Regions from separate parts of the Carnobacterium divergens DSM 20623 genome, predicted to be linked through region 1. Evidence: predicted binding sites of a transcription regulator. Region 1 holds the regulator's gene; each other region holds the start of a gene.
What was found. The regulator LexA, encoded in region 1, represses DNA repair genes until DNA is damaged. The targets are predictions, from matches to a motif close to CNAACANNTGTTNG.
Positions count from the first base shown of each region.

Region 2: the regulator LexA is predicted to act here: its motif matches at 2,760-2,773, upstream of BR52_RS03610 (Y-family DNA polymerase).
Region 3: the regulator LexA is predicted to act here: its motif matches at 6,259-6,272, upstream of dinB (DNA polymerase IV).
Region 4: the regulator LexA is predicted to act here: its motif matches at 4,115-4,128, upstream of BR52_RS02700 (FtsK/SpoIIIE family DNA translocase).

Region 1 is NZ_JQLO01000001.1:1,131,880-1,140,065, reverse strand. It holds gene BR52_RS05550 (LapA family protein) at 19-423, shown strand; gene BR52_RS05545 (hypothetical protein) at 444-755, shown strand; gene BR52_RS05540 (acetate uptake transporter) at 922-1,536, shown strand; gene BR52_RS05535 (GNAT family N-acetyltransferase) at 1,591-2,025, opposite strand; gene recJ (single-stranded-DNA-specific exonuclease RecJ) at 2,194-4,527, shown strand; gene BR52_RS05525 (adenine phosphoribosyltransferase) at 4,550-5,062, shown strand; gene BR52_RS05520 (hypothetical protein) at 5,114-5,413, opposite strand; gene lexA (transcriptional repressor LexA) at 5,537-6,160, opposite strand; gene BR52_RS05510 (DUF896 family protein) at 6,377-6,616, shown strand; gene tkt (transketolase) at 6,776-8,186, shown strand, end outside.
Region 2 is NZ_JQLO01000001.1:718,230-726,415, reverse strand. It holds gene BR52_RS03620 (DNA-directed RNA polymerase subunit epsilon) at 586-798, shown strand; gene rnjA (ribonuclease J1) at 802-2,472, shown strand; gene BR52_RS03610 (Y-family DNA polymerase) at 2,820-4,118, shown strand; gene BR52_RS03605 (hypothetical protein) at 4,108-4,476, shown strand; gene BR52_RS03600 (HesB/YadR/YfhF family protein) at 4,667-4,954, opposite strand; gene BR52_RS03595 (potassium channel family protein) at 5,063-5,722, opposite strand; gene BR52_RS03590 (response regulator transcription factor) at 5,826-6,458, opposite strand; gene BR52_RS03585 (sensor histidine kinase) at 6,436-7,524, opposite strand; gene liaF (cell wall-active antibiotics response protein LiaF) at 7,521-8,186, opposite strand, start outside.
Region 3 is NZ_JQLO01000001.1:576,942-585,127, reverse strand. It holds gene BR52_RS02895 (DEAD/DEAH box helicase) at 1-130, opposite strand, end outside; gene zwf (glucose-6-phosphate dehydrogenase) at 397-1,881, shown strand; gene BR52_RS02885 (DHH family phosphoesterase) at 1,939-2,895, opposite strand; gene BR52_RS02880 (DRTGG domain-containing protein) at 2,923-4,254, opposite strand; gene BR52_RS02875 (metal-dependent hydrolase) at 4,279-4,959, opposite strand; gene dinB (DNA polymerase IV) at 5,096-6,223, opposite strand; gene BR52_RS02865 (metal ABC transporter permease) at 6,331-7,245, opposite strand; gene BR52_RS02860 (metal ABC transporter permease) at 7,247-8,158, opposite strand; gene BR52_RS02855 (metal ABC transporter ATP-binding protein) at 8,159-8,186, opposite strand, start outside.
Region 4 is NZ_JQLO01000001.1:532,485-540,670, reverse strand. It holds gene BR52_RS02710 (ABC transporter ATP-binding protein) at 1-201, opposite strand, end outside; gene BR52_RS02705 (BMP family lipoprotein) at 414-1,457, opposite strand; gene BR52_RS02700 (FtsK/SpoIIIE family DNA translocase) at 1,721-4,066, opposite strand; gene BR52_RS02695 (DUF975 family protein) at 4,216-5,022, opposite strand; gene BR52_RS02690 (DNA topoisomerase 3) at 5,180-7,255, opposite strand; gene BR52_RS02685 (DUF1033 family protein) at 7,268-7,573, opposite strand; gene BR52_RS02680 (acylphosphatase) at 7,722-7,997, shown strand; gene yidC (membrane protein insertase YidC) at 8,064-8,186, shown strand, end outside.

The DNA of each region.
Region 1 (8,186 bases):
GTAAAAGAGGTGTAGCTGATGAAAAATCAATGGAGACTAGTTGTTGGTATTATTTTAGTACTAATCGTTGCGTTATTTGCTATTTTAAATGTTTCAGAAGTACCTGTGAATTTTGGCTTTACAAAAGTTGAGTGGCCATTAATCATGGTGATTTTAGGTTCATTATTTGTTGGTGCGATTGCAGCAGTTTTAGTTTCAACGGGATCAAGTATACAATTAAAAAAACAAGTGAAGCAACAAGGAAAAGAATTGACGACATTTGATCAAAAAGTAGCTGAGCGTACTGAAAGTTTAAAAGCGGAGTATGAAAACAAGCTTGCAGAAAAAGAAATCGCATTAGCAGAAAACAAGAAAAAAATTGATAGTTTAGAGCAAGAATTGGTTACAAAACTAACAACACCGCCAACTGAAAATACGCTTTAATTGAAAGAAGGAATTCAACTATGATTAAAGTGGTGTTTACGTATCAAACAAAAACATCTGATTTGCCAGAATTAATGGAGAAATTTCAACAATCTGCAAGTTCTGAGTTTAATGGAATTGTGAACAATCTAGGAATCAATCAATTTAAACGAAGTGAAGGAGATCAAACGATTGTCGTTCTTGATATTTATTATGAATCGCTTAGTGACTATGATGAGCGGACTACCTATGAACGCAGTCAAGTTGCATGGAATGACATTTGGTTTAATCCAACTAATAAGCATAAAGAACTTTCAGTTGAAGTTTTTGAAGTTCTAAATAAAACCTTTTAAACAAGAGCAACTTACATTAAATGTAAGTTGCTCTTTTTAGTTAAAAATGATGGAAAGATTAGTTATTTCATAAGTGTTTTGAAGGGTAAAAAAAAGAATTGACTCTTAGTAGCTTAGATGGTATTTTATACAGGTTGGCAATTTTAAATAAAGGGGAATATCATTAATGAAAAACGAGCAACATCACGTAAAACAAGTTATAATTGATCCGACAGCGATTGGATTGTTTGGTTTAGCAATGGTTACTTTAGTAGCCTCATCTCAAAAATTAGGCTGGACAGAAAACGTAAGTGGCGTGTTGCCATGGGCAATTTTCTTAGGCGGAATTGCTCAGTTGATTGCTTCTAACTATGATGCAAAACATAATAACGTATTTGGCGCAACAGCTTTTGCTGGTTACGGACTATTTTGGTTAGGAACAGGAATGAGCTGGATGATTCAAAATGGTTTGTTTGGAGAAGTGCTACAAGCTTCTTTCGATCCAAATGAATTAGGTTTTGCTTTCCTTGGCTACTTTATTTTCACAGTCTTTATGACCGTGGGAGCTTTAGAAACAAACAAGGTCTTATTCTTTATTTTCTTTTTAATTGACTTTTTATTCCTAGGATTGTTTATGTCAACTTTTGGAATTGCAACAGACTTCTTCCACATGATGGCAGCAGTTGCGGAATTTTTAATTTCAATTTTATCATTCTATGGCGCAGCAGCAGCTGTTTTGAATGGTCACTTTGGCTTTACGTTCCTACCAATCGGCAAGCCTTTTGGGATTATCAAAAAATAATTAAAGTAAAACCTTCAGTTAAGCAACGAACAAATTGCTTAACTGAAGGTTTTTTTATTTTTTAATCATATCAATATGAGGAATTTCATCTTCTAAATAAATCTCGCCATTGATTGGTTCAAAGCCAAATTGACTATAGAACTTTTGTAAATAAGCTTGTGCTTGAATTTCAACGGCTTGATTTGGAAAGCTATCATCAATTGTTTTTAAAATAATCGTTAATAACTCTTTGCCTAAGCCAGTCCCACGTTGTTCTTTCACTGTTAAAATACGGCCAAACATTAATTTTTCTTGACTTGGAATGATGCGTCCATAAGCCTGTATCTGGCCATTTTGTTCATTAAACACATGGATGCTGATTAAATCCTTATCGTCTACATCTGGATAAAAACATTCTTGCTCGACAATAAAAACGTTCACTCGAGCTTGATAGATTTGAAAAAGTTCAGTCGTTGTTAATTCATTAAATCTTTTTATTTTCCACGTCATCACATTAGCCCCTTTAGTTGATTTTATTAGTTAATCATAGTATAAAATTAAACGAAATGATTTGCAATTAGAAATAAACGGCTAAGAATTAAAAAGCGAAAAAATCAAGAGTTCAACTACTTTATTTTCTAAAAATTTGGTATACTAAATAAGTTGGGAGTGATTAGATTGTTAAAATCTCGAATGAACTGGAAATTAAATCAACCACAAACGAATGAAGCAGCGATTACAGCTTTAAGCGAAGAACTTTCGACTTCTCCGTTAGTATCGACTTTACTAGTTAATCGTGGTTTGGATACAAAAGACAAAGCACAGCATTTTTTGAAACCAGATGAAACTTGGATTCATGATCCATTTTTAATGTATGATATGGAAAAAACCGTTGAACGAATTACGCAAGCAATTGAACATGGTCAAAAAATAGTCGTTTATGGCGATTATGATGCTGATGGCGTAACAAGTACGGCTGTTTTAAAAGAAACGATTGAAATGCTTGGTGGTGAAGTAGATTTCTATATTCCAAATCGATTTACAGATGGTTATGGACCGAATGTCCAAGCTTTTGAAAGATTGATTGAAGAGGGAGCGGAATTGATTGTGACGTGTGACAATGGGGTTTCAGGTCACGAAGCAATTGCTAAAGCTAAGGAATTAGGAATTGATGTGATTGTAACGGATCACCATGAAATGCCAGAGATTTTGCCAGAGGCATATGCAATTGTTCATCCAAAACATCCACAAGGAGCGTATCCTTTTGGTGAATTAGCTGGAGTAGGTGTTGCCTTCAAACTAGCAACCGCATTATTAGGCGAGTTTCCAACTGAACTAGTAGATCTAGTAGCGATTGGAACTATTGCTGATCTAGTTTCATTGACGGATGAGAACCGAGCATTAGTGATTTTAGGGCTAGAAATGTTAAAAGTTTCTGAACGATTAGGTTTTTTAGCATTAGCAAAAGTTGCAGGAATAGAAAAAGAGACCATTACAGAAGAAACGATTGGCTTTACCATCGCGCCTCGTCTAAATGCTGTCGGTCGTTTAGGTGAAGCAGGGCCAGCAGTTGCTTTATTAACGACCTTTGATGAAGAAGAAGCAATCGAGCTTGCAACCTTTATTAATACAAAAAATGAAGAGCGTCAAGCCTTTGTGGCAAAAATTACGGAAGAAGCCTTCCAAATGATTGCAGAAATGAAAGAAACACCGTCTGTGTATTTATTAGCGAAGTCCGATTGGCACGAAGGGGTACTTGGAATTGTTGCAAGTAAAATTGTTGGTGCCACAGGAAAACCCGCACTTGTGTTGAATATTGACACTGAAAATGGAATCGCTAAAGGTTCTGGACGGAGCATTAGCGCGTATAACTTATATGATGCAATTAATGAAGTCCGAGATTTAACCACCCATTTTGGTGGACATCATATGGCAGCAGGTCTAACACTGCCAATTGAACATATTGAGACCTTACAAACACAACTAAATCAGTATGCGTTAACGCATGATTTAGTCGGAAACTTGAATGAAGAACTAGTAATTGATGAAACGATTGAATTAACAGATATCACCGTTGCAACGATTGAAGAATTGGCTAGTTTAGCGCCATTTGGCACAGACAATCCAAAGCCTGTTTTCTTACTTGAACATGTTCAAGCAGAAGACATTCGTAAAATTGGTGGCAACAACGCTCATTTAAAACTTAAAGCAACAAAAAATAAGGTGAATTTAGACGTGATTGGCTTTCAATTAGGTGCAGTTGCTGATGAAATCAACGACAATTCTGAAGTGTCGTTAGTCGGAAAGCTTTCTATAAATGAATGGAATGGCAACCGTAAGCCTCAGTTGATGCTTGAAGATATTTCAATGGATGGACTTCAAGTTGTTGATTTGAGAGGGAGCAATTTAGCAGCAGGTCTTTGGGTACAAGGCGCAGCTTGTTATCTATTTTATAATAAGAAAAGCTACCAAACCCATAATGATAAAGTTCCAATGGGCAGTGAAAGTGTTTTGATTGAGTCCAAAGAAGATGCTGAAGCTTTTAAAACGCAACATTCAACCTTTGTATTTATCGATTGTCCAAACGAATTAGAATGGATTTCGTCAACGATTCGGGGAAATACACCAGAAAAGTTAGTTACTGCCTTTTTTAGTGAATCAGAAAGTTACCTAAATGGGATGCCAAGCCGAACACAATTTGGAGAATTATTTAAATTCGTAGCAACACACAAAGATGTTGATATTCGACATAAGCTGTCTATTTTAGCAAATTATCTAAAAATCAAAGATAACTTATTAATTTTCATGATTAACGTGTTTTTTGAACTAGGATTTGTTACAATAGACAATGGCGTAATGAACTATGTCGAAGATGCTCCAAAAAAAGAGTTGTCTGATGCAGAAAATTACCAAAAACGACTAAATCAAATAGAAGCTGAAAAAATCTTGCTGTACAGCCATTTTGCAGAATTAGAAATCTGGTTAAAACAACAAATTAATGAAGCCTCGTAAAATTTGAATGGAGGATTTATAGATGGATTTAAAACAATATATTGCAGATGTAAAAGACTTCCCTGAAAAAGGAATTATTTTCCGTGACATTTCACCCTTAATGGCAGACGGAGAAGCTTATCGTTATGCAACTAACGAAATTGCAAAATACGCAAAAGACAAAGGCGTTGAAATGATCGTTGGACCAGAAGCTCGCGGATTTATCGTAGGCTGCCCAGTGGCCTATGAATTAGGAATCGGTTTTGCTCCTGCTCGCAAAAAAGGCAAACTGCCAAGAGAAACAGTTGAAGTTAGCTATGGTTTAGAGTATGGATCAGATGTTTTACAAATTCACAAAGACGCTATCAAACCAGGTCAAAAAGTGATGGTTTGTGATGATTTACTAGCAACCGGTGGAACCATTGCAGCGACGATTCAATTAATCGAAAAATTAGGTGGAATTGTTGTAGGAACAGCTTTCTTAATCGAATTAACAGATTTAAATGGTCGTGCTCAAATTGAAGGATACGATATCTTCACTTTAATGGACTACTAAAATAAAAATCCCCCTCAAGTTAGATTGATTCTAACCTGAAGGGGATTCTTTTTATGCGATTGATTTTGGATTTTTAGGAGAGCGTCCTAGGACAAACTCGATAATCGTTAAAACAACTAAAATACCAACGATAATTGCAAACCAATTAGATGTTTGAATGCCGAAATCCCAAGTGTTATAAATCCAGATGACAATGCCACTATAAATAATTGAAAGAATATTCAAAACAGCAAATGCCCATAAATTTCCATTTTCTTTATTGCGTAAGTACATAACGGAAAGACCAACACTTAAAAGAATCCAAGCAACTTGAATCAATAAGCTAAACCAATAAAACAATAATGCAACCATTTCACTTAACCTCCTTATGTGAGAATAAAAAAAGCCTTATATACAAAGTTTAGCACAATTATTTGTAGAGACAACTAAAAAGCATTAAAAAAGAGCTTCCTAATAAAGGAAACTCTGAAAGTCTTAAAAAATGTGACTCCGGTATAATCCAACAACTTTTCCAAGAATGGTTACTTCACTAAGAATAATCGGATCCATTCCATCGTTTTCAGGTTGCAAGCGGTAATGATCTTTTTCTTTGAAGAATCGTTTACAAGTTGCTTCATCTTCACTTGTCATAGCAATCACGATATCGCCATTATCAGCATTTGATTGTTTGCGAACAATTACAGCATCGCCATCTAAAATTCCACAATTGATCATACTTTCACCACGAATAGTTAGCATGAACAACGCTTCATTTGCATATTGCAGATGAGGAGGTAGTGGGAAATAATCAGTGGCTTCTTCAACTGCTAATATCGGTTCACCAGCTGTAACGGTTCCTAGAAGGGGAATCTTATCCATTGGGACACCAAGTTTAGACAATCCAAGTGCAGTTAACTCAATAGCACGAGGTTTACTAGGATCTCGTTGAATAAAGCCGTTTTTTTCTAAACGTGATAAGTGGCCATGTACCGTTGACGTTGAAGAAAGAGATACAGCAGTACCAATCTCACGAACAGTTGGGGGATACCCTTTTAGTTGAACTTGTTCATGTATGTACTGTAATACTTCAATTTGTCTAGATTCTGGAGTTTTACGCATGATTAAATGCACCTCGTTTCTTTATCAATTTTCTTAACTATAGAATACCATAAATAATCACAGAATTCAAACAGATGTTCGGTAAAAATTAAATTTCTATTCCTAGTGTCTTGAAAGCTTTGTAAGAATAAACTAATTTTTAGGCAAATGGATATATTTTCAGCTTAATTTTTGATATAGTTAAGAGGTCAAATGAAACGAGATGGAGTGAATTAAATGCTATCTAAAGAAAAAATAGCCCGAATTAACGAGCTAGCCAATAAGTCTAAGAGCGAAACCCTCAGCTTATCAGAGCAACAAGAACAAAAAGAATTAAGAGAAGAATATTTACAAGCTTTCCGCGGTGGAATGAGAAATCATATCGAAGGAATGAAAGTTGTCGACAATGATGGGACAGACGTTACTCCTGAAAAGTTAAAGCAAATTCAAAAAGAAAAAGGATTACACGACCGCTAAAAATAAGAAGGAAATGAGACATATAAGTAGAAAACGCTTTATCAATTGTTAAAATTTGGCGTTTAATCGTTAAAATAAATACAATAATTCTATGAAAGCGTTGCGTAAAACGATTTAAAACAGTAAAATAGAGATATTAAAACTGAAAGGATGATTTAATTGTTCGATACAACTGACCAACTTGCAGTAAACACGATTAGAACACTAAGTATGGATGCGATTCAAAAAGCAAACTCAGGACACCCAGGTTTACCAATGGGGGCTGCTCCAATGGCGTACACGCTATGGACAAAACATTTAAACGTAAACCCAAGCAACTCATCATGGGTAAATCGCGATCGCTTTGTACTTTCAGCAGGACACGGTTCAATGCTATTATATAGTTTGTTACATTTATCAGGTTACAAACTATCAATGGAGGATTTGAAAAATTTCCGTCAATGGGATAGCTTAACCCCTGGTCATCCAGAAGTACATCATACAGATGGTGTTGAAGCAACAACAGGTCCTCTTGGACAAGGAATTGCAAATAGTGTCGGAATGGCAATGGCAGAAGCTCATCTAGCGGCAACGTATAATAAGGAAAATCATCAAATCGTTGATCATTATACCTATGCTTTATGTGGTGATGGAGATTTAATGGAAGGCGTATCAGCTGAAGCAGCAAGTTTAGCAGGTCATTTAGAGCTAGGCAAACTTGTGGTATTATATGATTCAAATGATATTTCATTAGATGGTCCTACTTCAAAAGCTTTTACTGAAAATGTAGGCAAACGTTTTGAAGCGTATAATTGGCAACATATTTTAGTTAAAGATGGAAATGATCTAGCTGAAATCGAAAAAGCGATTGAAGCAGCAAAAGCAGAAACTAAAAAACCAACTTTAATTGAAGTAAAAACAGTGATTGGCTTTGGTGCTCCAAATGAAGGAACATCTAAAGTTCACGGCGCACCACTTGGAATGGATGGAATCGAAGCGACTAAAAAAGCTTACGGTTGGGATTATCCAGCGTTCACTGTTCCAAATGAAGTAGCTACACGTTTTAAAGAAACAATGATTGATCAAGGAGCTAAATCAGAAAGTGAATGGAATGAATTGTTCGCTTCATATAAAGCTGAATATCCAGAATTAGCTGCTCAATTTGAATTAGCAATGTCTGGGAACTTACCAACTGATTGGGATAAAGAATTACCAGTTTACGAAGAAGGCGAAAGTGCTGCTTCTCGTGTGACAGGTAGTGAAACCATTCAAGCATTGTCAAAAGCTATTCCATTTTTCTGGGGTGGATCTGCAGATTTATCTGCTTCAAACAATACAATGGTTGCTGGTGAAAAAGATTTTGAACCAGGTCAATATGAAGGACGCAACATTTGGTACGGTGTTCGTGAATTTGGAATGTCAGCTGCAATGAACGGAATTTCATTACACGGTGGTTCAAAAACTTATGGCGGAACATTCTTTGTATTTACAGATTATTTACGTGCAGCAATTCGTTTAGCGGCTATTTCAAAAGCACCTGTAACGTATGTGTTTACACATGATTCAATCGCTGTAGGAGAAGATGGTCCGA
Region 2 (8,186 bases), 410 kb from region 1:
ATCATCTCCTTTTCCCCGTAACCACTGTGTTTTAATATTATAAAACACAAAAAAATTGAATAATTTCACTATACCATAATTTTTGCTATTATGTCAGATTTTTTTGCTTTAATCAATAGCTATTTAAACAAACTATTCATAAAAACTTGTTGATCAATTAAAAATAAACGCTTTTTTATTATCGAATCTCTCTTAGTTGTCTCAATTTCAGCGATTCTTCCCATTTGATACCTTTAGAATGATTTACTTTCTATACTTCGTTCAAAAATTATGGTAAAATACACTTACAATGTTGTGATTAAAACACAGCCACCTGTTCGGGAAAAAATAACAACTTAGTGGAGTCTGTTATTAAAAATATCGTTAACACTAATTTCATCTTAATTTTTAACAATGGTATCTTTCTGTTTTTTTAATTAGCTAGACTTATAACTAAAGGCCTATCTGATTACCGAATAAACCAACTTACAGGGCAAATCAAGCCCTTTATTTTGTATGGTTAGCACTATCACAACAATTGAATTTAAGTTTTAGCCTATTTAGATAAATTCACTGCATTTTGCAGTTATATAAGGAGAGAAAATTATGATTTTTAAAGTCACTTATCAAGTAACAAAAACCAGAAATCCAAAACGTGAGGACACTCAAGCCCTATACGTAGAAGCAGAATCAGCGGTAGCAGCCCGCAAACTAGTTGAAGAAAACACCCCTTACAATATTGAGTTTGTTCAACCAGTAGAAGGAAAACACTTAGCTTACGAACAAAAAAATCCTGACTTCAAATTAACGGAGTTTTAAGAAATGAAACCAACTATAAAAAACAATGAAGCTGCTGTCTTTGGTATCGGGGGGCTAGGGGAAATTGGAAAAAATACGTACGGTGTTCAATTTCAAGATGAAATTATCATTGTAGATGCTGGTATTAAATTTCCTGAAGACGACTTATTAGGAATTGATTATGTGATTCCTGATTATAGTTACATTGTTCAAAATATTAATAAAGTAAAAGCGCTAGTGATTACTCATGGACATGAGGATCATATCGGTGGGATTCCCTTCCTATTGAAACAAGTAAACATTCCAGTTTATGCGGGTCCTCTTGCATTAGCCTTGATTCGTAATAAATTAGACGAGCATGGTCTTTTACGGGATGCGGAACTACATCAAATCGGTGAAGATTCTGTATTAAAATTCCGTAAAACAAGTGTAAGTTTCTTTAGAACCACACACAGTATTCCAGATGCACTAGGAATCGTTGTTAAAACACCACCCGGCAACATTGTCTTAACGGGTGACTTTAAGTTCGATTTCACACCTGTTGGTGAACCTGCTAACTTACACCGTATGGCAAAAATTGGAGAAGATGGCGTATTAGCACTCTTATCTGATAGTACAAATGCGGAAGTTCCAAACTTTACTCAATCCGAACAAGTCGTTGGTGAATCCATCACTAGTATTTTCCAAAAAGTAGAAGGTCGAATTATTTTTGCGACTTTTGCATCAAATATTTCACGTCTCCAACAAGTTGCAAATGCAGCGGTAAAAACGGGTCGTAAAATTGCTGTTTTTGGTCGAAGTATGGAAGCTGCTATGGTCACTGGGCGTCAATTAGGTTATATCACTGCACCTGAAGATACATTTATCGATGCTCACGAATTAAATCGTTTGCCTGCAAATGAGGTAACGATTTTATGTACCGGCTCTCAAGGTGAACCAATGGCAGCGCTAAGCCGTATTGCCAACGGAACTCACCGTCAAATCTCCATTCAACCTGGTGATACAGTTGTCTTTTCAAGTTCGCCTATCCCAGGCAATACAACTAGTGTAAACCGCGTAATCAACTTGCTTTCTGAAGCTGGTGCCGAAGTGATTCACGGAAAAGTCAACAACATTCACACTTCAGGTCATGGTGGACAACAAGAACAAAAATTAATGCTTCGTTTAATGAAACCTAAGTATTTTGTTCCTGTCCATGGTGAATTTAGAATGCAAAAAATCCATACGACCCTTGCAGAACAAGTTGGCATTCCAAAAGAAAATTCATTTATCCTTGCAAATGGTGATGTTTTAGCATTAACGGCTGATTCTGCTCGCTCTGCTGGTCATTTCAATGCAAGTGATGTTTATGTTGATGGAAAAGGAATTGGAGATATCGGCAACGTGGTCCTACGTGACCGTAGAATCCTCTCTGAGGAAGGTTTAGTTGTTGTCGTTGTGACCTTAGATTATAAAACAAAAGACGTTTTAGCTGGTCCAGATATCCTTTCTCGTGGCTTTATCTACATGCGTGAGTCTGGTGATTTAATCAATGAAGCGCAACGTGTTATCTTTAAAAACTTAAAAGAGGCGCTAAAAGAAGAAAATGTAACTGAACAATATATTAAAGAAACGATTATTGGCAGTTTACAACCTTTCTTATTTGAAAAAACAGAGCGTCATCCAATGATTTTACCAATCATTATGCCTGTTTAACCATTCTATAAAAAGGATTGTTCTAATTACTTAGAGCAATCCTTTTTTTTGTTTCATATATGAATAAAAAATCGAATGATTTTAAAAAAATTAAATTTATTAAAATAAATTTAATTTAACCATTTTCAACTTCCCTTCACGCCTTTTCTTACTCAATGTATCGCTTTAAAACAACTAATACAACTATTTCATTAATTAATTATTCACATGAATTATAACAATACATTTATTCTTTTACTAAATACATAAAAAAAAGCAAGTGTGTGTGTATGTTCGCCTTTACTTATTGAACGTATGTTCGTATAATAGGATTATCTTATTAAAACGAGAGGTGAACTGTTACGGAATTGGAATTGGACTATTCTAACGAACCACGTTCGGATATTTTATGTATCGACATCAAAAGTTTTTACGCCAGTGTTGAATGCGTTGAACGAGGATTAGACCCACTTAAAACCATGCTTGTTGTAATGTCTAACGAAGAAAGCAATGGTGGGTTAATTTTAGCTAGTTCACCTGCTGCAAAAAAAAAACTAGGGATTTCTAATGTGATGCGTAAATTTGATTTGCCTCACCACCCTCAATTAATCATCGTCCCTCCTCGTATGAGTTTATATATTGAGAAAAACAAACAAATTATCGCTATTTTTAGAAAATATGCAGCTGAAGAAGATATTTTAGTCTATTCAATTGATGAAGCTTTTCTGAAAATAACCCCTGTTAAAAAAATGTTTCATGCTACTCCTTATGAAATTGCACGAAAAATCCAGTACGATGTCTATCATCAGCTAGGTTTGTATACCACCATTGGAATTGGAGATAATCCGTTGTTAGCCAAACTAGCTTTAGATAATGAGGCCAAAAATGCGCCTGATTTTAAAGCCGAATGGCGCTATCAAAATGTAGCGGATAAAGTTTGGAAGATTCCCTCGTTAACAGATATGTGGGGAATTGGTTCGCAAACGGCTAAAAAATTAATTCAAATGAATGTCCACTCAGTTTATGACTTAGCACATTTTGATCCTGGAATACTCAAAGAAAAAATGGGGATTATCGGTGAACAGCTTTATGCACATTCATGGGGAATCGATCGTAGCGATATTTCAGTTAAATACAAATCCTTAGAAAAATCTTACAGCAATTCACAAATACTGCTTAAAGACTATAGCATTCAAAAAGAAATAGAATTAGTCATTAAAGAAATGGCTGATCAAGTAGCTACAAGATTACGAAAAAAAAATTGTCAAACACAGTGTATTTCTCTTTTTATACGCTATTCAAATCACGAAGTAACCAAAGGCTTTAATCGACAACTCAAAATTACCGCTACTAACAATACCAAGCAATTAATTGAATACTGTCTTACTTTGTTTAGAAACTATTATAAAGATGAAAGTGTCCGACAAATTGGCATCAGTTACTCAAAACTAGTTTACCGTACAGATATCCAATTAGATCTTTTCAAAGAAATAAATGAACAAGTCAACGAGTACCATTTAGATACAGTTGTTGATAAAGTTCGTACTAAGTACGGTTTTAATAGTCTGATTCATGCTAGTAGCCTTCTTGAAGGTGCTACTGCAATCAAGCGTAGTTCGTTAGTAGGCGGGCACGCATCAGGAAAGGAAGAACGTCATGCTAAATAAATTTAACGATCACTATCAAGACCGAGGAACAGTCAAATGGCAAGGAATGTATTTATCCGAACACAGTCAATCATTGGAGAACGATGCAACTGAACTAGCCGATACCATTTCTCAAAAACCTCAAATGACTTCTTTTGAAATAGCTTCTGTTTTAGATTCTGCAATTGTTAAGAATAAAAAAGTAGCGATTCAAATAGAAGAAATTAATGAAAATGGTGATTACGCTAAAGATACAATTGGAAAAATAAAAGGCTATGATGAATTAGGTATTTATATCGATCATATTAAAGTTGGCTATGATGAAATCAGAAACATTCAACTTTATGAAGAAATAAAATGGAGTAAAATAATAAATTAAAAATAGGTCATTGCGCTTCAAACTATCCGTTTATTGTTGTGCTTTTTCATTTTTTAACATAAATTTGGTATTTATATAAATTGACTATTAAAAAATTAAACGTTATAGTTAAATTAATATTTTGTTTTATAATGCAAAAAAAGACTAGCCCTTAGTTTCCCAAAACCTAAGAGCTAGTCTTTTTTAATTTTTATAAATATTCATAAATAGGTTCATCTTTTAATTCATCATAATCTACTTTTAAATCATGACCACTAAAATACCACTCATCGCCGTCTTCAACGAAATACGTTACGCCTTCTTTTTCAGTACTTCCTAGCGGATTACGAGGTTCTACTAATTCAATCCCCAAAGAGAATCCTTGTTGGATGGGACTAGTTCCACCATATTTTCCAAAAAAACGGACAAAAGTTCCATTTGACACACCAACTTCATCTTCAAACCATTTTTTTGCAGTATCTGTAATTTCAATTTTCATTTTATTAATCGCACAAAAGCTTTCTTTTGTGACTCCTCCTTTCCATCAATCATACACCCTCTATTCTACCATAAATACTAAAAAAACCACATTTTGCTGTTTACACAGTTAAGGCATCATTGCTTCTAAACGGTCTAAATCAATGACTGATCCTACAACCATCAACGTATCGTTTTCTTCAATCGTTTCTGTTGCTTTTGGTGAAATAATCATTTCTTGTCCGCGTCGAATCCCAATGACTGTCAAACCAAATTTTGCTCTAAAATCTAGTTCATCCAGTGATTTGCGATAAAATTTTGGATTCGTTACCTTTAATTCTACTAACGAATATTCGTCTGACAGCTCCAAATAGTCCACCACATTTTTAGAAACTAAATGATGTCCTATACGAATTCCCATGTCTCTTTCAGGATGAACAACGTGATCTGCCCCAATGCGTTCTAATACTTTTCCGTGATAATCATTTTGTGCTTTAGCTGTTACAAAAGGAACACCCATTTCTTTAATCATTAAAGTAGCTAAAATACTGGCTTGAATGTCTTCCCCAATTGCAACAATAACATGATCAAAATTACGAATGCCTAATGATCGTAACACACTTTCATCTTGAGCATTTGCTACTACTGCATGAGTCGCGATATTCATAAATTCATTTACACGGTCTTCACTTGAGTCAATGACTAATACATCTTGACCAGCTTCTACTAACGTACGGCAAATACTACCGCCAAAACGTCCTAATCCAATAATCGCAAAGTTCTTTTTCATTCTTTATATCACCTTTCATATATGCCTCATTTTAATTTTACTCTCTTCTAGTATAACAAAAAAAAGCAAAACCAACAGCTTTCCATTCGGTTTTGCTTTTCTTTTATTTGATAAGATGATGTTTAAACGCATAAATTGCTGCTTGTGTGCGATCTTCTACATCTAATTTAGCTAATATATTGGATACATGTGTTTTGACAGTCTTCAATGTAATGAACAATTGGTCCGCAATTTCTTGATTTGAATTCCCTTGTGCAATCAATAATAAAATTTCATTTTCACGATTAGTCAGATCATCATGTAACACAGGTTCTTTCTTTTTAGTAAAACGTTCCATCATCTTACCTGTCACTTCTGGTTCTAAAATTGACTCACCAGCGTATGTAGAACGAATGGCATTTGCAATTTCTCCTGCAGTTGATGTTTTAAGCATATAGCTAGATGCACCTGCCTCTAATGCTGGATAAACTTTTTCATCATCAATAAAACTTGTGACAATGATGATTTTTGCTTCAGGCCAATCTTTTAAAATTGCTTTTGTTGACTCAATCCCATCCATGACATCCATCACTAAATCCATCATGATTACGTCAGGTCTTAATTCTAATGCCTTTTCATACCCAATCAAGCCATTTTCAGCTTCACCAATCACTTCAATATCCGGTTGAATCGACAAATAAGCTGAAACCCCTAATCTTACCATTTCGTGATCATCAATCAGCAATACTTTGATCATTCTCGTCACTCCCTTTTATAATTGGTATCTTGATTTCAATGCTCGTTCCTTGACCAGGGAAACTAATAAACTTACAAATTCCACCCATACCTGCTACACGTTCTTTAATATTTTGTAATCCATAATTTCCCGCTTTACTTTCTTTCGTATCAAAACCAACACCATCATCAATCACACGCAATAAAATGGATTGATCGACTTTCTTTAAATAAACTTCTAATTCATTTGCTTTTGAATGTCGCAGTGTATTAGACAGCAATTCTTGTACAATTCTAAATAGGTGATCTTCAATCCCACTTGGCAAATAAACATCTTCTATTTCCCATGTCAAAATAATTTGTACTTTTGATTTTAATTCAACAAGTAATTGCTCAATTCCTTTTTTCAACGTTTTTCCTTCTAAACTAATAGGACGTAAATGAAGCAACAAAGCTCTCATTTCAGATTGCGAATCATTGATAATACTTTCAACCATTTTTAGTTGCTTTTGAAAAAGCTCACTAGAATCAACAGCAGCTTGCTCATTCAAAGCAGATAATAACATCATAGCAGCAAATAATTGTTGACTAACTGAGTCGTGAAGCTCTCTTGCTAAGCGATGACGCTCCTGTGTTAAGATTTCTTCTTTTGTTTCACCATCAACAAATTTAGGCTGATTGCCGTTCAATTGTACTTCTTTGGATAGTTCTACAAGTTTGTCTTTGACAACGCATATATGTTTATCGATATCTTCTTGATAAATGGACGCACTATAAAGATCGTTTTGTTCCTTAAAAACACTCGCTTCATAATTTCCATCAGCTAAAGCTTGTAATTCTTCCTCAATATGTTCCCATTGCGCACGTCCAACAAAGTACATAATTGTAGCAACTACCACTCCAATAATAAGCGAAAAAGCAACTAAATAAACTAAAAAAGGGATGGCTAAAATCTTAACCGAAATCAAGTCAATATACCATCGATTTTTAGATGTTGCAGAACTAAATGCAATTGCTATTAACAGCATAACAATAAATGAAAAAAACGAAACGGTGAAAAAGGTACGTTGATTCACTATTTTTTTCATACCTCAATCACCTCAATATCACCAATTAACACATTTGTAATGATCTTGATTTTTCGAATGCTTTCTTCATATTGATCGCTATACATTTTAACGGTCTCATTTTTTAGTGTATAGCTATCGCCTTCAAAGCTTATTTTACCACGAATTGCGCTATGTTCAATCATAACACCTACACCAACTGGAACTAAAATGCGGGTTTTTCCAAAACCTTTACGAATCACAACAAAACTTTCATCTTTCGGCAATAATGTATTCCCTAAATCAATGATTGTATCTCCTGCAAAAATAGAAAAATTAATATCATCCCATTCATAAATTGCATTTCCAATTCGTTCATTTCCAATCCATGGGCGTTTCATACGCTTGCCATTTTTTTCAGTGGTACTACTTGTTTCTACCACAACGAGTGATTTTCGTTTCCACGGAGCGTTTGAAAAATTTTTATTCTTCATATTCGTAAATAACTGACTGCCACTAATTGAAAAGAAGAAAATAGCAAAAATTAACATTAACCATATTGAACTTGTTGATAGTAAAACAAAAACCACCAATAAGCCACCTAAAACTAAAAAGAAACTATTATTGTATCCTTTTGTAAATTTATTTTTAAGACTCCAAATACTCATCACTAAACCCGCTACAAAAGCAATCATTAGTGGAAT
Region 3 (8,186 bases), 550 kb from region 1:
TAACACTTTCGCCTTTCATGATGGCAGGGATCAATTTTTCTTGAACTTCAGTCGCTTCCTTGAAGCCAATCTCGTTGATTGCGTCTATTAAAAATGGTTGTAAGCCAAATTTTTCAAAAGTATGTTCCATTTTTTCGCCTCTTTTCTCTTGGTGCTGTTTTGCATCCTTAATATTATAACATAAAAAAAGCCGTTACGCTGACAAAATATTTCATTAACAGGTGTTTTCTATTGATTTTAGTCTTCTTCGTGTTCTGACATTTCCAAGGAAACTTCAATTTTTTTTCAGAAAGGATTGCGTCCCTCAAGATAAAACAGTACAATAAAAACAATAATCAAGTTATAATGAGGATTAGCTTATATAATTAAGCGGCATTTGAAAGTGAGGTACTCTGTATGAATCAAGAAAAAACAGCCCTTTTCACCATTTTCGGCGGAACAGGTGACTTAGCAAAACGAAAACTTTATCCATCGCTTTACCGTTTATATAAAAAAGGTTTTTTAAAAGAGCATTTTGCAGTTATTGGAACGGCTAGACGTGAATGGACAAATGATTACTACCGTGAGATTGTAATGGAGACAATTAAAGATTTAGCCGATTCAACAGAAGAGGCGACAAAATTTGCGAGTCATTTTTACTATCAAGCTCATAATGTGACCGATACGGAACACTATTCCGAACTAAAAGAATTATCAACAAAGCTGGACGAAAAATATCAGCTTGAAAATAATCGTATTTATTACCTAGCAATGTCGCCAAACTTCTTTGGGACAATTACAGAACATTTAAAAGCTGAAGAATTAATTACAAACGATGGATTCAATCGTTTGATTATAGAAAAACCATTTGGACATGACTACGAAAGTGCTGCTATCTTAAATGACCAAATTCGCGCTTCTTTCCATGAAAATCAAATTTATCGCATCGATCATTATCTAGGAAAAGAAATGATTCAAAATATTTCAGCCGTTCGTTTTGCGAATGCTATTTTTGAGTCAATGTGGAACAACCGCTATATCGATAATATTCAAATTACCTTAAGCGAATCAATTGGTGTTGAAGAACGTGGCGGCTACTATGAAACAAGTGGAGCTCTTCGTGATATGGTTCAAAATCATATTTTACAAGTTGTCTCTCTTTTAGCAATGGAGCCACCAATTGAATTAAAAGACGAAGAAATTCGTGAAGAAAAAATCAAAGCACTGCGTTCTGTTCGCATCTTCAAACCAGAAGAAGTTCGTCATTATTTTGTTCGTGGTCAATATGGTGCAAGCACTGTTCATGACGAAAAATCACTTGGTTACCGTGAAGAACAAAATGTAGATCCCGCTTCACAAACAGAAACTTTTGTAGCAGGTAAAGTCATGATTGATAACTTTAGATGGGCCGGCGTTCCCTTCTACATCCGTACAGGTAAAAAATTGCGTGAAAAAGGAACTCAAATCAATATTCAATTTAAAGGGATGCCGTTAAATTTGTTCAGTGAAGACCACACAACTCCGCAAGAACCAAATGTGCTGACGATTTACATTCAACCAACGGAAGGTTTTTCACTTCAATTAAATTCAAAAAAAATCGGTCAAGGTTTAGAAACGGAATTATTGAATTTAAAACATAAAAATTCGGCTGAAACTTCAGCAAATAGTCCAGAAGCTTATGAAAAATTAATTCTTGATTGTTTAAATGGCGACTCTACCAACTTCACTCATTGGGATGAAGTCGCTCAATCGTGGAAATTTGTTGACGTTATTCGTCAAGCATGGAACAAAGAAACTCCAGAATTCCCAAATTATCCAAGTGGTTCAATGGGACCTGTTTGTAGCGATCAATTGCTTGAAAAAGACGGCTTCAAATGGTTTTGGAATCCAACTGGTGAGTAATCACGTAATCGACAAAAAAAGTTCTTTCAAAATTGAAAGAACTTTTTTTGTCGATTTTTATTGATTCCACTCGATGGCTAATGCTTCAAATTCAGTAAGAATTTCTGCAATTTCTGCGCGATCTTTTGCATTTGCACCACTAGCTAATGGATGTCCGCCACCATGATGACGTTTTGCTACTTCATTGATTGCTGGGCCTTTTGAGCGTAAGCGACAACGGAAGTAACCTTCTTCTTGTTCAACAAAAATCCCCCACATTAAAATGCCTTCGACACTTCCTGGCAACGAGACAATTGCTGCTGTTTCAGAATCAGCCACGCCAAATTCTTTTAAAATCTCATTTGTTAAAAGAACATTTCCAACCCCATTTTCGTCAACTTTAATATTTTGTAAGACATAACCGGATAAATGGGCCACTGCTTTACTCATTGTATTTAGCTGATTATTTAATGCTGTGGCTGAAAATGAATAGTCCATTAATTCAGCAGCAATTTTTAAGGTATGGGAGGTTGTCGCTGGATATAGGAAACGCCCTGTGTCTCCGACTATTCCTGCATATAATAGGCGGGCCGCTTCATCTGTCATTGTTAACTCTGATTGACAAGCATGATAAAAATCAACAATAATTTCACTGCAGCTACTTGCCTCTGTGTTAACGTAGACAAGATCACCGTATGGTTCATCATTTGGGTGGTGATCTATTTTAATTATCATATCGCCTTTTGAATAGTTTTCACCACTAATGCGTGGACTATTCGCTGTGTCTGTTACGATAACTAGTGCTTCTTTATAATCAGCAGCTTCTACTTGATCCATTTCAGATAAGAATGCTAGACCTTCTACCGATCCTCCTGCTTTTAAAAGACGTTTTTCAGGAAACGATGCTTTTAATAGTTCATATAGTCCACCTTGTGAACCTAAGGCGTCTGGGTCTGGTCTTTGATGACGATGGATAATAATCGTTTGATGTTCTTTGATAGCTGTTAGTATTTCAGTAAAAATGGATTCATTCATTCAATTTACTCCTTTTAATTCGTTTAGTTAGGTACGCTCCATCAATTGACAAATCACAATGGCTTTGGCAACAAGGGTATTTTCAATAAATACTTCAATGTCTAGCTTAGACGAGCGCCTCCCAATTTCTAGGACTCGCGGACGAATCTCTAATTCACTTTCTAATTGAATCATTTTAAAATAATGTAAATTCATTTGCTCAATGACTGCATTGCGCTTTTGATACGCTAAAAGTGTTCGCTGAGAAGCGCTAGCAACAAGTTCACTTAATACACCAAAAGAGATGGTTCCAACACTGTTGGTCATTTGAGGCGTCACTTTAAACTTGAATGCTGGAATAGCTGAATGCCAATCATCAGGATTTTCACTTGTTAACTCTAGCTGTTCTGCAATTTGATCAGCAATCGTATCTCCCACCTGTGGTTGGCGTTGCGCTAGTTGCATCGCTTTCATCACATCTTGTCTAGAAATAATCCCAATCAAGGTTAAATCATCTTTCACAACAGGCATAACCTCTAGCCCATCCCAAATCATTAAATGCCCCACACTTGCCACACTCATATGTGTTTTAACATAAGAGGGATCCTTTGTCATCACTCGTTCAATACTTAGATTATCTGGCTTTCCAACTACATCTTTAGCAGTTACAATCCCGATTAAGCGCATTTTTTTATTCACAATTGGGAAACGCGAATGTCGACTTTCATCATTTAATTTGCGGTAATCCGCTACTGTATCTTCACTATTTAAATAGATCGTTTTTTCTACATTCGTAAAAATATCGCCAACGAGCATAATGTCTTTTTTAATCAGCTGATCCGTCATTGCTCGGTTGATTAACGTTGCAACCGTAAAGGAGTCATAGGTGGTTCGAATAACAGGCAATTTGGCCTGATTCGCTAATTCCACAATCTCCTCAGTTGTATCAAATCCACCGGTAATTAAAACTGCTGCACCGTTTTCTAAAGCGAGGCGCTGAGCCCCAATTCGATTTCCGACAATCATTAGTGAACCTGGTGTAATGTAACGTAGCATGGCGTCTTCCTTCATCGCTCCGATGACAAATTTATTTAAGACTTTATCTAACCCGTCAATACCACCTAAAATATCCCCTTCGATAATCTTCACGATTTCACCATAGGTTAATTTTTCAAAATGTTCTTTCATTTTGCGCTCAATTCGGATAGTTCCCACTCGTTGAATGGTCGAAACTAATCCTATATTTTCTGCTTCTTTAATGGCACGATAAGCAGTTCCTTCACTTACTTGTAAATTTTTAGCAATCAAACGTACTGAGATTCGCTCTCCAACTGGTAACGTTTCAATATACGTTAAGATCTGGTCATGTTTTGTTGTCATCTGCTATCCTCCGACTTTTTCAACTTATAATTCGATTATTTCTCCCACTTGCATTGCCATCCCTACGTTTTTAGGTAAAGCTTCAACAAAGGCAGTTGGATCTTGTTCAATCAAAGGAAATGTATTGTAATGAATTGGCACAACTTTATTAGCTTTTAGCCATTTACTAGCGATTACGGCTTCTTCTGGTCCCATAGTGTAATTGTCGCCAATTGGTAAGAAAGCTAAATCGATTTTGTTGAATTCTCCGATTAATTTCATATCTGAAAATAAAGCCGTATCTCCTGCGTGATAAACAGTATGACCTCCGTCACTAAAAACAATGCCGGCTGCTAATCCAAACGTAACGGGTTGGCCGTGCACTTCGTACATTGAACCATGTATTGCGGGAGTCATTTTGATTAAACCAAAATCAAATTGATGTTTCCCACCCATTTGCATGCCATGGGTTTGAAGTCCTTGACTCGCAAAGAAACCGGCTAATTCAGCATTTGCAACAATTAAAGCTCCTGTTCGTTTGGCAATCTCGGCAGTATCTCCGATATGGTCTGCATGAGCATGAGTGACAATAATCACATCAGCTTCAATCGTCCCTGCATCCAAATCACTTAAGGGGTTTCCTGTAATATAGGGATCTATTAAAATTTGCTTATCTGTATCTGTTAAAATTTTAACACAAGACTGTCCATGCCATGATATCTTCATTTCAATCGCTCCTTCTATGTTATAATCAAACACAAAAACTGTATTAGTATTATTCTATTGTACAACTTATTCATCTAATTTGCACCTAGCATCTAATAAAAAAGTTCAAAAACTCTGTTCATCAGAATTTTTGAACTTATTTTTCTTTTTCCCATAGTGGCAAAACAATATTTTCAAATGTTAACGGGTCAAGGTTGGTCACAGTAATTCCTAATAACCGAATTTCTTTCCCTATCAATCCCACATCTTCCCATAAATTTAACGCATGAAAATAAATTTCTTCACTGTCTTTTACATAACTAGGCAAACTAATACGTTTAGTCATTGTTTCATAATCAGATGTACGTACTTTTAACACAACCACCTTCCCGTGTTTTTGAACTTTTACTAAAGAAGTGTGTACTTTTCCAGCTAAAAAACGAAGTTCTGCTAAGATTTCCTCTTCTGTCGTTAAAGGTTGGCCATACGTATGCTCCCGTCCTACTGACTTACGCACTCGAGTACTCTCAACTGGATTGTTATCAATTCCTCTTACTTTTCGATACAAGGAATACCCCATCTTACCGAAGCGTTGAATCAAATCCATCTCGCTTTTTTCAACTAAATCTTGTCCCGTAAAAACGCCCCAATCATGCATTTTTTCAGCGGTTTTCTTTCCTACGCCATAAAATTTTCCAATAGGTAATTCTTTTAAAAAGACCAATGCTTTTTCTGGCGGAATAACTGTGATGCCAGCAGGTTTTTTATAGTCAGATGCTAGTTTTGCAATAAATTTATTGTAAGATACGCCAGCTGAACAAGTTAAATGCAATTCTTCCCAAATTTCTTTTTGAATCATTTTTGCAATAACCGTAGCGCTACTAATTCCTTTTTTATTTTCTGTCACGTCTAAATAAGCTTCATCTAAAGCTAATGGTTCAATGATATCTGTGTAGTGTTTAAATACTTCTCGAATTTGAGTGGAAATTTCTTGGTAAAGTTCATGTCTACCTGGAACAAAAATTGCTTGTGGGCAAAGTTCATAGGCTTTTTGAGCGCTCATAGCTGAATGAATACCGTATTTTCTCGCTTCGTAATTAGCCGTCGTAACGACGCCTCTTCCACCATTATCTTTTGGATGCCTAGCAATCACTAACGGTTTTCCTTTTAATTCAGGATTTTCACGTTCTTCTACAGAGGCATAGAAAGCATCCATATCCACATGAATAATTTTTCTTGATGTGTCACGTACTGGTTCTGCAAATTGTAAAACGACATGTTCCATCTTTCTACACCTCCATCTTTATTTCTTATTATACACGAACACAAGTTCTTTCGCTAGAACAAACAAAAAAAGTTTACTCTCTGTCGAGAAAGTAAACTTAAAATAATTTATTTAATACGTTCCATTTTTAATCGATAGGCTAATTCTTTTTTTTGACGATTTCGTTGTCTAACAGCTTGAATCAATCCTTTTTTAGGTGAGAAGATAAAGACTAATAAGAAAGTTATCCCAATAATAACCGCAATCATCCCTGCAATTGAAACATCCAAAAACATCGCTAATTGGAATCCAACGATACTGTCTATCACACCCACAATACTACTAATCCATAACATTTTCTTTAATTCATTTGTCAAAAGATACGCGGTAACAGGTGGCCCCACAATAAAAGCTACTACTAAAATTGATCCAACTGCCTCAAATGCTCCAACTGCAGTGATTGAAACCAGTGTCATCAACGCATAGTGTAAAATGACTGGCGAAAATCCTAATGCAGCGGCTAAAACCGCATCAAAAGTGGCTAATTTTAATTCTTTATAAAATAACAAAATAAAAATTAAGTTGATGATTAAAATAATCCCCATTGAGTAAATTCCTTGTGCTCCTATATCCATTCCAAAAATAACCATTCGCTCAAATGGCGCAAAAGCCAATTCACCAAGTAGTACTGAATCCGTGTCTAAATGAACAGAACCTGCATAGCGGGAAATCAAAATAATCGCGATACTAAACAGTAATGGGAAGACCACACCAATTGAAGCATCTTTTGCTAATAGCCTTGTTTGATGGAGCAATTCTGTTAACCAAACCGTAAAGACACCCATCAAAGCGGCACCAACAATTAAAAATGGTGAGGCCAAATTTTCAGTTGCAAAAAAAGCCACTACGATTCCTAATAAAATGGTATGAGTAATCGCATCAGCCATCATTGTCATTCCTCTTAAAACTAAAAAGACACCCAGTAAGGAACAGGCAAGTGAAACAATAATCGCAATCAATTGAATTTCTAATTCTGGATGCATCCTAATCGCCTCCTTGATTTAAGCGGATAGTCAATGCTTTTTTTTGACGCCTACGCTGTTTTAATTTCCACAACATCCCACGATTTGGTGCTATCACTAAACTAATCAGCACAATCATACTAATCACAACAACGATTGTTGGTCCTGTTGGAATTTGCTTACCTAAGGAACTAATGACCGTTCCTAAAACCCCTGAAACACCACCAAAAACTGCTGCTAAACTCACCATCACCGCTAACCGATTCGTCCATTGTCTAGCGGCAACAGCAGGTCCGATTAATAACGAACTCATCAAAATAACTCCAACTGTTTGCAGTCCAATAATAATCGTTACGACTGTCATCGCTGATAATAAAATACTAATGCCATGAACTGGAACACCAATGCTTTTAGCAAATACTTCATCAAAAGCAATTAATTTAAATTCTTTCCAAAATAGGAAGATTAATACTAAAATAATCATCCCAATTCCTAGCATCCATTTAACATCACCTACTAATAAGGTGGAGGACTGACCAAAAATAAAACTTTTTAATCCTGCTTGATTTGCATCTGGCGTTTTTTGAATATAGGTTAGAAAAACCATACCTAAACCAAAAAATACGGAAGTAATCAAAGCTAATGCACTATCAAATTTTATTTTTGAGTACTTAACAATGCTCATGATCAGCCATGTTGCAACTAAGCCTGAGATCAAAGCACCTATCAATAAAACTTCTGTCTGTTTAATATTCGTAATCATAAAGGCTAAGCATATCCCTGGTAGCGCAGCATGACTTACAGCATCCCCTAATAAGCTTTGTTTTCTAAGCACAGCAAAACTACCAATAACGCCACTCAGCAATCCCAATAAGGCTGATCCAAGTGCCACAACTTGAAAAGTGTAATCTGAAAAAAGAGTCCAAAATGTCATCTACTTCCCCACCTCTTCTGGCAATCTT
Region 4 (8,186 bases), 600 kb from region 1:
AGGGGAACTGATTTTAACAGCTTCACCATTGATTTTAATTTCACCAGATGTTGGTTCTAATAAACCTGATAGAATATTCATCAGTGTTGACTTTCCTGCACCATTTTCACCAAGTAGTGCATGAATCTCACCTTTTTTCAGTTTAAGGTTGATATTATCGTTTGCTTTGAACTCTCCAAACTGTTTTGTAATACCAGACATCTCAATTACATAATCTGTCCCTGTCAAGGTTGGTTCACTCCTTTTTTATGTTTGTTGTTTTTCTCGTATAGTATACTTTATTTAAAAAGAAACCGCTACCTAAAATTCTTTTTTATTGATAATATAAGTGCTATTTTTATTTTTTCACATTACTTTTCACAAAAATAGCCGGACAAACATCATCCGGCCACTATATCTGTCATTTATATTAATTAAGGTTTTTCTGGAACTTCGATCTTGCCATCAACAATTTGTTGTTTGTAATCATCTACTGCTTTTTGAACATCATCTGTTAATTGTCCTTTAGATAAATCAACACCGTCTTCTTTCAAGCCATAAGTCAATGTTTCTCCACCTGGGAATTTATCTTTCATTGCATCATTTGAAATATCCACTACGGCTGTTTTAACACCTTTAAGCGTTGAAGCAAGCGTTAAGTTTCCACCTTCGTATTTACCTTCTTCAGTTTGGTCACGGTCAACACCGATTACCCATACTTTTTTCTTAGAGTCAGCCTTCATGATATCTTTAGCTTCTGAGAAGACACCATTACCTGTGTCACCTGCTGCTTGATAAATAATATCAATTCCACTGTTGTACATTGCTGCTGCTAATTGTTTCCCTTTAGCAGAGTCACCAAATGAACCAGCGTATTCAACTTTTACATCGATATCTGGATCAACTGCTTTAACGCCTGCAATAAATCCTGCTTCAAAACGACCAATAACTTCGCCTTCTTGACCACCAACAAAACCTAATTTTTTAGTTTCAGTTGTTTTTGCTGCTGCAACACCTGCTAAAAAGGCTGCTTCATGGTCTTTAAAGATAACTGAAACCACGTTGTCACCTTTGACAACAGAATCAATAATCGCAAAGTTTGTTTTTGGATTTTGTTTTGCTACATCTTCTAAAGCTGGAGCAATTTTATATCCAATTCCGAATACAGTGTTAAATTGTGATTTAACGGCACTGTTTAAATTTGTTACGAAATCTGAGTCAGAGTTAGATTGTAGATAGTTAAAACCATCTTTCCCTTTTTTCAAGTCATGTTCTTTGCCCCAAGCTTGCAAACCTTCCCATGCTGATTGGTTAAATGATTTATCATCTACCCCTCCAACGTCTGTTACCATTGCAACTGTATGCCCCTTAGCAGAACCGCTCTTACCTGAATCCTTTGCTCCGCCGCCACAAGCTGCTAATGTTAAACTAACGCCTAAACCGATTGCTAGTAGACCCACAAGATTACGCTTTTTCAATTTAAAACCCCTCCAAAAAAAATTTGATTGAAAACGAAACGTTAAGTTAACGAATCATTACTCACAACTATTCTACCACCTTTTTATAAAAATTGAAACGTTTTACCGATTAATGAAAGCGATTTACATAAAAAACATTAAGAATTTAATCTTATTTTCATTTAATTATAAAAAATATATCGATTTTATTGATTCCTTTTTTATGAAAACCCTTCATAACCGAACGTTGTTAGAATAAAAAAAGAAGACAAATTGTCTTCTTTTTAGCTTTCATTATTATTTTCAGGATCCGATTGACTTGGTAAATGAGTGATATTCACTTTTCGAGGTTTACTGCCCTCAGATGGTCCAACAATTCCTCGCATTTCCATCTCATCTACCAATCTGGCTGCTCGATTGTACCCAATTCTAAAACGACGTTGCAATAAGGAAATACTTGCTGTTTGCATTTCCAAGACCATTTGGACTGCCTCATCATACAGATCGTCTTGTACTTCATTACTGACTGTTTCTTGAATTTCGGTTGGCATCATTTCCTCTTGATAATTAGCTCCTTGCTGATCGGTAATAAATTCTACAATCCGTTCAACTTCTTCATCTGAAATAAAGGCGCCTTGTACGCGAACAGGTTTATTTTCACCCATTGGTAAAAAGAGCATGTCTCCGCGACCTAGCAACTTTTCAGCCCCGCTACTGTCAATAATAGTTCTTGAATCGATGCCACTTGAAACTGCAAATGCAATTCTTGAGGGAACATTGGCTTTAATAATCCCCGTAATAACGTCAACACTTGGTCTTTGAGTCGCAAGAATCATATGAATACCAGCTGCCCTCGCCATTTGTGCTAAGCGAATAATCGCGTCTTCCACTTCATTACTCGCCACCATCATTAAATCAGCTAATTCATCCACAATTACAACAATATAAGGTAGAAACGGATAATTTTCATCCTTCTCCGTATTTTTAGTGGCAACCATTTTATTGTAACCTGTAATATTTCGCATGCCACTAGCCGCAAATAATTCATAGCGTCGTTCCATTTCCATCACCACTTTTTGCAATGCTTGTGCGGCTTTTTTAGGATTTGTTACAACCGGTGTTAACAAATGAGGAATGCCGTTATAGACATTTAATTCAACCATCTTTGGATCAATCATCATCAATTTAACTTCATGAGGTTTCGCACGCATCAAAATACTCGTAATGATTCCATTGATACAAACCGATTTCCCACTCCCCGTGGAACCTGCCACCAATAAATGGGGCATTTTGGCTAAATCAGCAGTGGCAACAGATCCTGTAATATCTCGACCTAAAGGTACTTCCAATAAATTTTCAGGATGTAGGGGTTGCGCTTCTATAATATCTCTAAAAGCAACAATACTTACTTCACTGTTTGGTACTTCAATCCCAATAAAGGCTTTCCCTGGAATGGGTGCTTCAATACGGATATCCTTTGCAGCTAGTGCTAACGCAATATCATCACTTAAACTAACGATTTTACTAACTTTAACCCCAATCGCTGGCTGTACTTCATATTTTGTAACTGCTGGTCCCAAATTAGCTTTCGTTACCTTAGCATCTACGCCAAAGCTTTTGAAAGTCGCTTCTAATTTGGTTACATTTTCTTGAATCAAGGCATATTCATTCGACTGATCCAATGCTTCAATTGCATTTAACAATGTTGTAGGAGGCAATTGGTAGTCTCGGCTTTCTGGTTCTGCTTTGATTTCAAAGTTCAACTCTCCAGTTGGCTCTGCTTCCTCTTTTACTGGCTCTCTGACTTCTGTTGAAGTAGGTTTTAAATTTTGTTGATAACTGTCGATTTTCAATTCTAACTGCTCTGCTTCGCCTACCACAGCTTCTTTTTCAGCAGCTGCAAGTGCTTGTCCTGGTGAAATTGGTTGGACTCGATTCTTAGACTGTTGCTTAGAATCACCATTGTTTTCTTTTTTTGAATTTTTTTCTTGTTTCACTGTACTCCGCTTCTCATTAAAAGCTTGCCATTTTTTCTGTAAAATTGGGCCATTTTTTTGCAGAACATCTCTTACTTTTATCAACACTGTTTTAAACGATAAATTAAAGAAAATAAAAAAACCAGCAATCATTAAGATACTTGCAATAAAATACGTACCTCCTTGTGAAAATAGAAAATGACTTCCACTGTAAAGCAGTGCGCCTATCATGCCACCGCCAAGCGATTCTTTAATTTGATTATTTCCCATATCCGTCATAAAAAAGCGGAATGTTGCAGGAATTACTTTAACATTCGTCCCCATAATTGGACTAAATAATCTGGCATGAAGAATCACAAGTAAACTAAGATACATAATACTAAAGCCAATAATTTTTTTACTTTTATAGGAAGGTTCTTTGCCTTTTAAAACTAAATATAGACCATATAAACCAAAAGCAACCACACTAACCAAATAGGTATTCCCTACAAAAAAGCGAAATAGGTTCGCAATTAAGATACCAATAAAACCTAATTTGCTTGCCGCGAAAATAGCGGAACAGATAAATAAAAGACCAATAATTTCAATGGAAAGATTCCGTTTTTGTTGTTTTTTTGAGGGTGCTTTTTTTTTCGTCTTCTTTTTTTGTGCCACTCTTCATACTCCTTTCAATCATATTATTCTTTATTATACACAAAAAAGCGGACAAATGTTCTCTCTCCCCTTAAAAAAATCAATTTCTATTGCCTTTTTAACAAAAAAAACTCTTAGTAGATTTCCTACTAAGAGTTTTAATTATACGATTATTCCCCTAACTGTTGAACTGTCAAACGACGGTAATAAACTTGTTCTGAAGTTTTTAGGTAAGGAGTGATGTAAAAACTAATGGCAATAAAATATAGCGCTAAAACAAATGCCAAAATTATTGATGTAACAACTAATGGAGAAGTTCCATTATCCCACCCACTGATACCTATGAAAAACACAACCAACCAAATAATAAGTGGTACGATATACCATAGTATGAATGATAACTGTAAAAAGAAGAAATTCGCTTTTTTACCGTCCATCAATTTACGACTCGCTGTAATTGCATCTAAAATGCCAATCTCTGGATTATCTTTCATGATATTCAATGCTTGGCTATAACTATATGACTTAATAATACCAGGAACCACTAATAATAATGACCATAATGCAGTAAAAATACCAATCATAATAATTAAACCTAACACTTTGAAAAAGTTTTTATTAAATACTTGGAAAATTGAACCGATTGAATAATTTTTTCCATCTACTAAGTCTAAAAATGACCATTTATACCCAACATCTAACACTGAGCTAATAATTTGGGTAATAATCCCTAAAACAAATGATACAGACATTGTACCAATCATTACAGATGTCATCGCGATAAGATCTGCTTCACTAATATTTCCACTATTTGCGCCTGCCAAACCACCTGCAATTGATCCAACACCAGAAATCATATTGGTTACCATTGACATTGCGAAACTAATTAATCCTAAAATGATAAATCCACCAATAGCCGTTCCCCAGTTGCCTTGCAAGCTATTTTTAGCTTCAAGTTTAACTTCTTTAATATTCATAAAATCCTCCTTTTTTAAGTTGCTTAAAAGTCAACTCCTATATAAAGGATAAACTATTCTTATATTCTTGTCTACAAAATAACTTGAATTTTTTTTGTTTCGCTTCTATAAACACTTAAATAAAAAAGCCTGCAAAAAGAGCAGGCTTTCTTTATGATTACTTATTCTCCTTCATGGCAGCTTTTAATGCCAATGCTAAAGGACTTTCAACTTCCTCTTCACTTTGACTATATTTTTTAAGCATTTTCTTTTCTTCGTGTTTTGACATTTTTTTATTTTTCTTATCTCCTATTTTTTCAGAGATATTACAGAACTTACATTTGAAATAAGCACCATTTTTGCCTTCATGAATTTCCATTTTTTTATGGCACTGTGAGCATCGATGCATCGATACTTTTGGATCTTTTCTACGGCGGTAAGAACACTCCGTATTGCTACAAACTAAAATTTTGCCATCACGAGCATTTTTTTCTTTTAACTTTTCACCGCAATCCGGACATGTTTTATTCGTTAATGAGTGATCGGTGTATACTTGATTGCTTGTCTTAATCTCTTTTACTAGACGTGTTGTTTCAGCTTCGATTTGTTTAATAAAGACTTCTTTTTTTAATTTGCTAGCGGCAATCTCTTCTAGTGCTTTTTCCCATTTCGCAGTTAAATCAGGTGTTACAAGTGTTGGATTAACCAGAGTCAATAACTGTCTTCCTTTAGGCGACACACTTAATTTATTTTGTGCACGTTCCATCAACTCACTACTGATTAATTTTTCAATAATTTCAGCTCTTGTTGCGGGAGTTCCTAAACCCGTTTTCTCCATTTTTTGCAAGAGGGTTGCTTCTGTCAAACGACTTGGTGCCTCTGTCAAATGTTTATTGATTGCAAATTGTGGTTTTTTTAACGTTTCGCCTTTTTTATAAGAAGCATCTACTTTAGGTGCCTCCACTTGTTTCCATCCAGCTTCAATCACTTCTTCTTGTTGACATTGGAATTGAATGCCTTCAACTAAAAATTGATACGTCGTTTTTTTAGCTTGATAGGCTGGTAAAAACAATCCTAAGAAGCGCTCTACAACCATTCGGTAAATTTTCAGCTCATCACTTTCCATTTTTTCAACTCTTGGTCGTTCTTCCGTCGGAATAATCCCATGGTGATCGGTTACCTTGCTATTATTGAAAACCCCTTTTTGAGTTACTTGTCCGCCATTTTTTAAAGCTTTCTTTACAACATCCGGTGAAAAACTTTGAACAGCATGTAAACGATCTTTCATTGTTGCTGCCATATCGGTTGTTAAATGCTTTGAATCGGTTCTTGGGTACGACAATACTTTATGACGTTCATACAAAGTCTGCATCAAACCTAACGTTTTCTTAGCTGAAAATTGGTAACGTTTATTAGCATCTCGTTGTAATTCAGTTAAATCATAAGGAATAGGTGCATAATCTGTTTGAATTTTTTCTTTGATTTCATTTACTTTAACTGGTTTACTTTTTAATTTAGTCGCCAATTCTTCGGCTTCTTTACGATCCTTAAATTTGGTTTTAGCGCCTTCAATCAAAGTTGCTTTTTGACCATCCACCATTAAGCTGACGGTATAAAAAGTTTCTGGCATAAATGTTTCTATTTTTTCTTCTTGTTTGCGTACCATTGCTAAAGTAGGCGTTTGAACACGTCCAGCTGACAAGCTGTCTTGATATCTAACCGTTAAGGCTCTTGTTACATTTAAGCCAACCAACCAATCCGCTTGGGAACGTGCTATTGCTGAATCGTATAATGCATCGTATTGCTTACTTGGTTTCAGATTTTTAAATCCTTCTTTAATGGCTTTGTCAGTTTGAGAAGAAATCCATAGTCGCTTAACAGGTTTATTAAAGTGAACATACTCTAAAATCCAACGCGCAACCAATTCCCCTTCTCTTCCGGCATCTGTTGCAATTACAGCACTATCAATGTCTTTGCGGTTCGCTAATTGTTTAATCGCTTTTAATTGATGCCCTGTATTTTTTAATGGTTTAATCGCCATTTTAGGAGGAATTAAAGGCAAACTTTCTAAATCCCAATTAGCCCATTCTTTTTTGTAATCTTCTGGCATTTTTAAACCTAATAAATGACCTAATGCCCATGTTACGATAACATCTTTTCCTTCTATATAGTTCTTATTTTTTTGAGTAGCGCCAAGAACACGAGCAATCTCTTTTCCAACGCTAGGTTTTTCTGCAATAATCAATGTTTTCATTTAATTTCCTTTCTATTTTGAAGCTGTCGGTTGAAACACTTCAAAAGGTCGATCATCTTTTAAAAGCATGATACTATGGAATAATTGTATGTCATCTTCGCAATCTTCGCAATATCGTATTTCTGTTTCATTCCAAAATGCAGTTAAATAAGACTTTTTTGTTTCTTTATAAGGATACTGCATCTCTAACTCTGAATAAATTTGCTGATATGCTCGGCTAGCTTCTTGAAAAGTCGCATAATCATTTTGTGAAACAATATCGTCTTTCCAATCATCAAAAAACCACCAGGGTTCATATTCACCATATAATGCAATCACTTGATACAAATAGATCCCCTCCTGTTTTTTATCTTAATTTAAGTATATCATGACTTGCTTTAATTGGCTTTTTTGTAGTTTGATTGACTAATCACAAATTCATCGTTAAAATACTTATATTGTTACGTATTAGAAAGGAGAGGATTTGATGAAAACCATTCGTATGAAGGTAAAAGGTCGCGTGCAAGGTGTTGGATTTCGTTATATGACGAAGATGGTTGCCGATCAAATTGGCGTATTTGGAATTGTACAAAATGAAGCGGACGGATCGGTTTATATCGAAGCAAATGGTGATTCAGATAAAATCGATTTATTTATTGCTAAAATTAAGCAGTCCCCAACCCCCAGCGGTCGAGTCGAAAATCTCCAACTTGAAGAAGATGCATCTATCAAAATTCGCAACAAATTTTCAGTAACTAATTGAAATCTGACTGCGATTCAAGTATAGTTAGAAATGTTACCTATTAAATTAATCAAAGGATCGTGAAACATGAATAAATTAAAAAAATTACTTTTAACAAGTAGCGTATTAAGTCTTGTCCTATTCTTATCTGGTTGTATGAAAACTGATAAAAATGGGAATGGAACAGGTTTTATTTACGACTATCTTGTT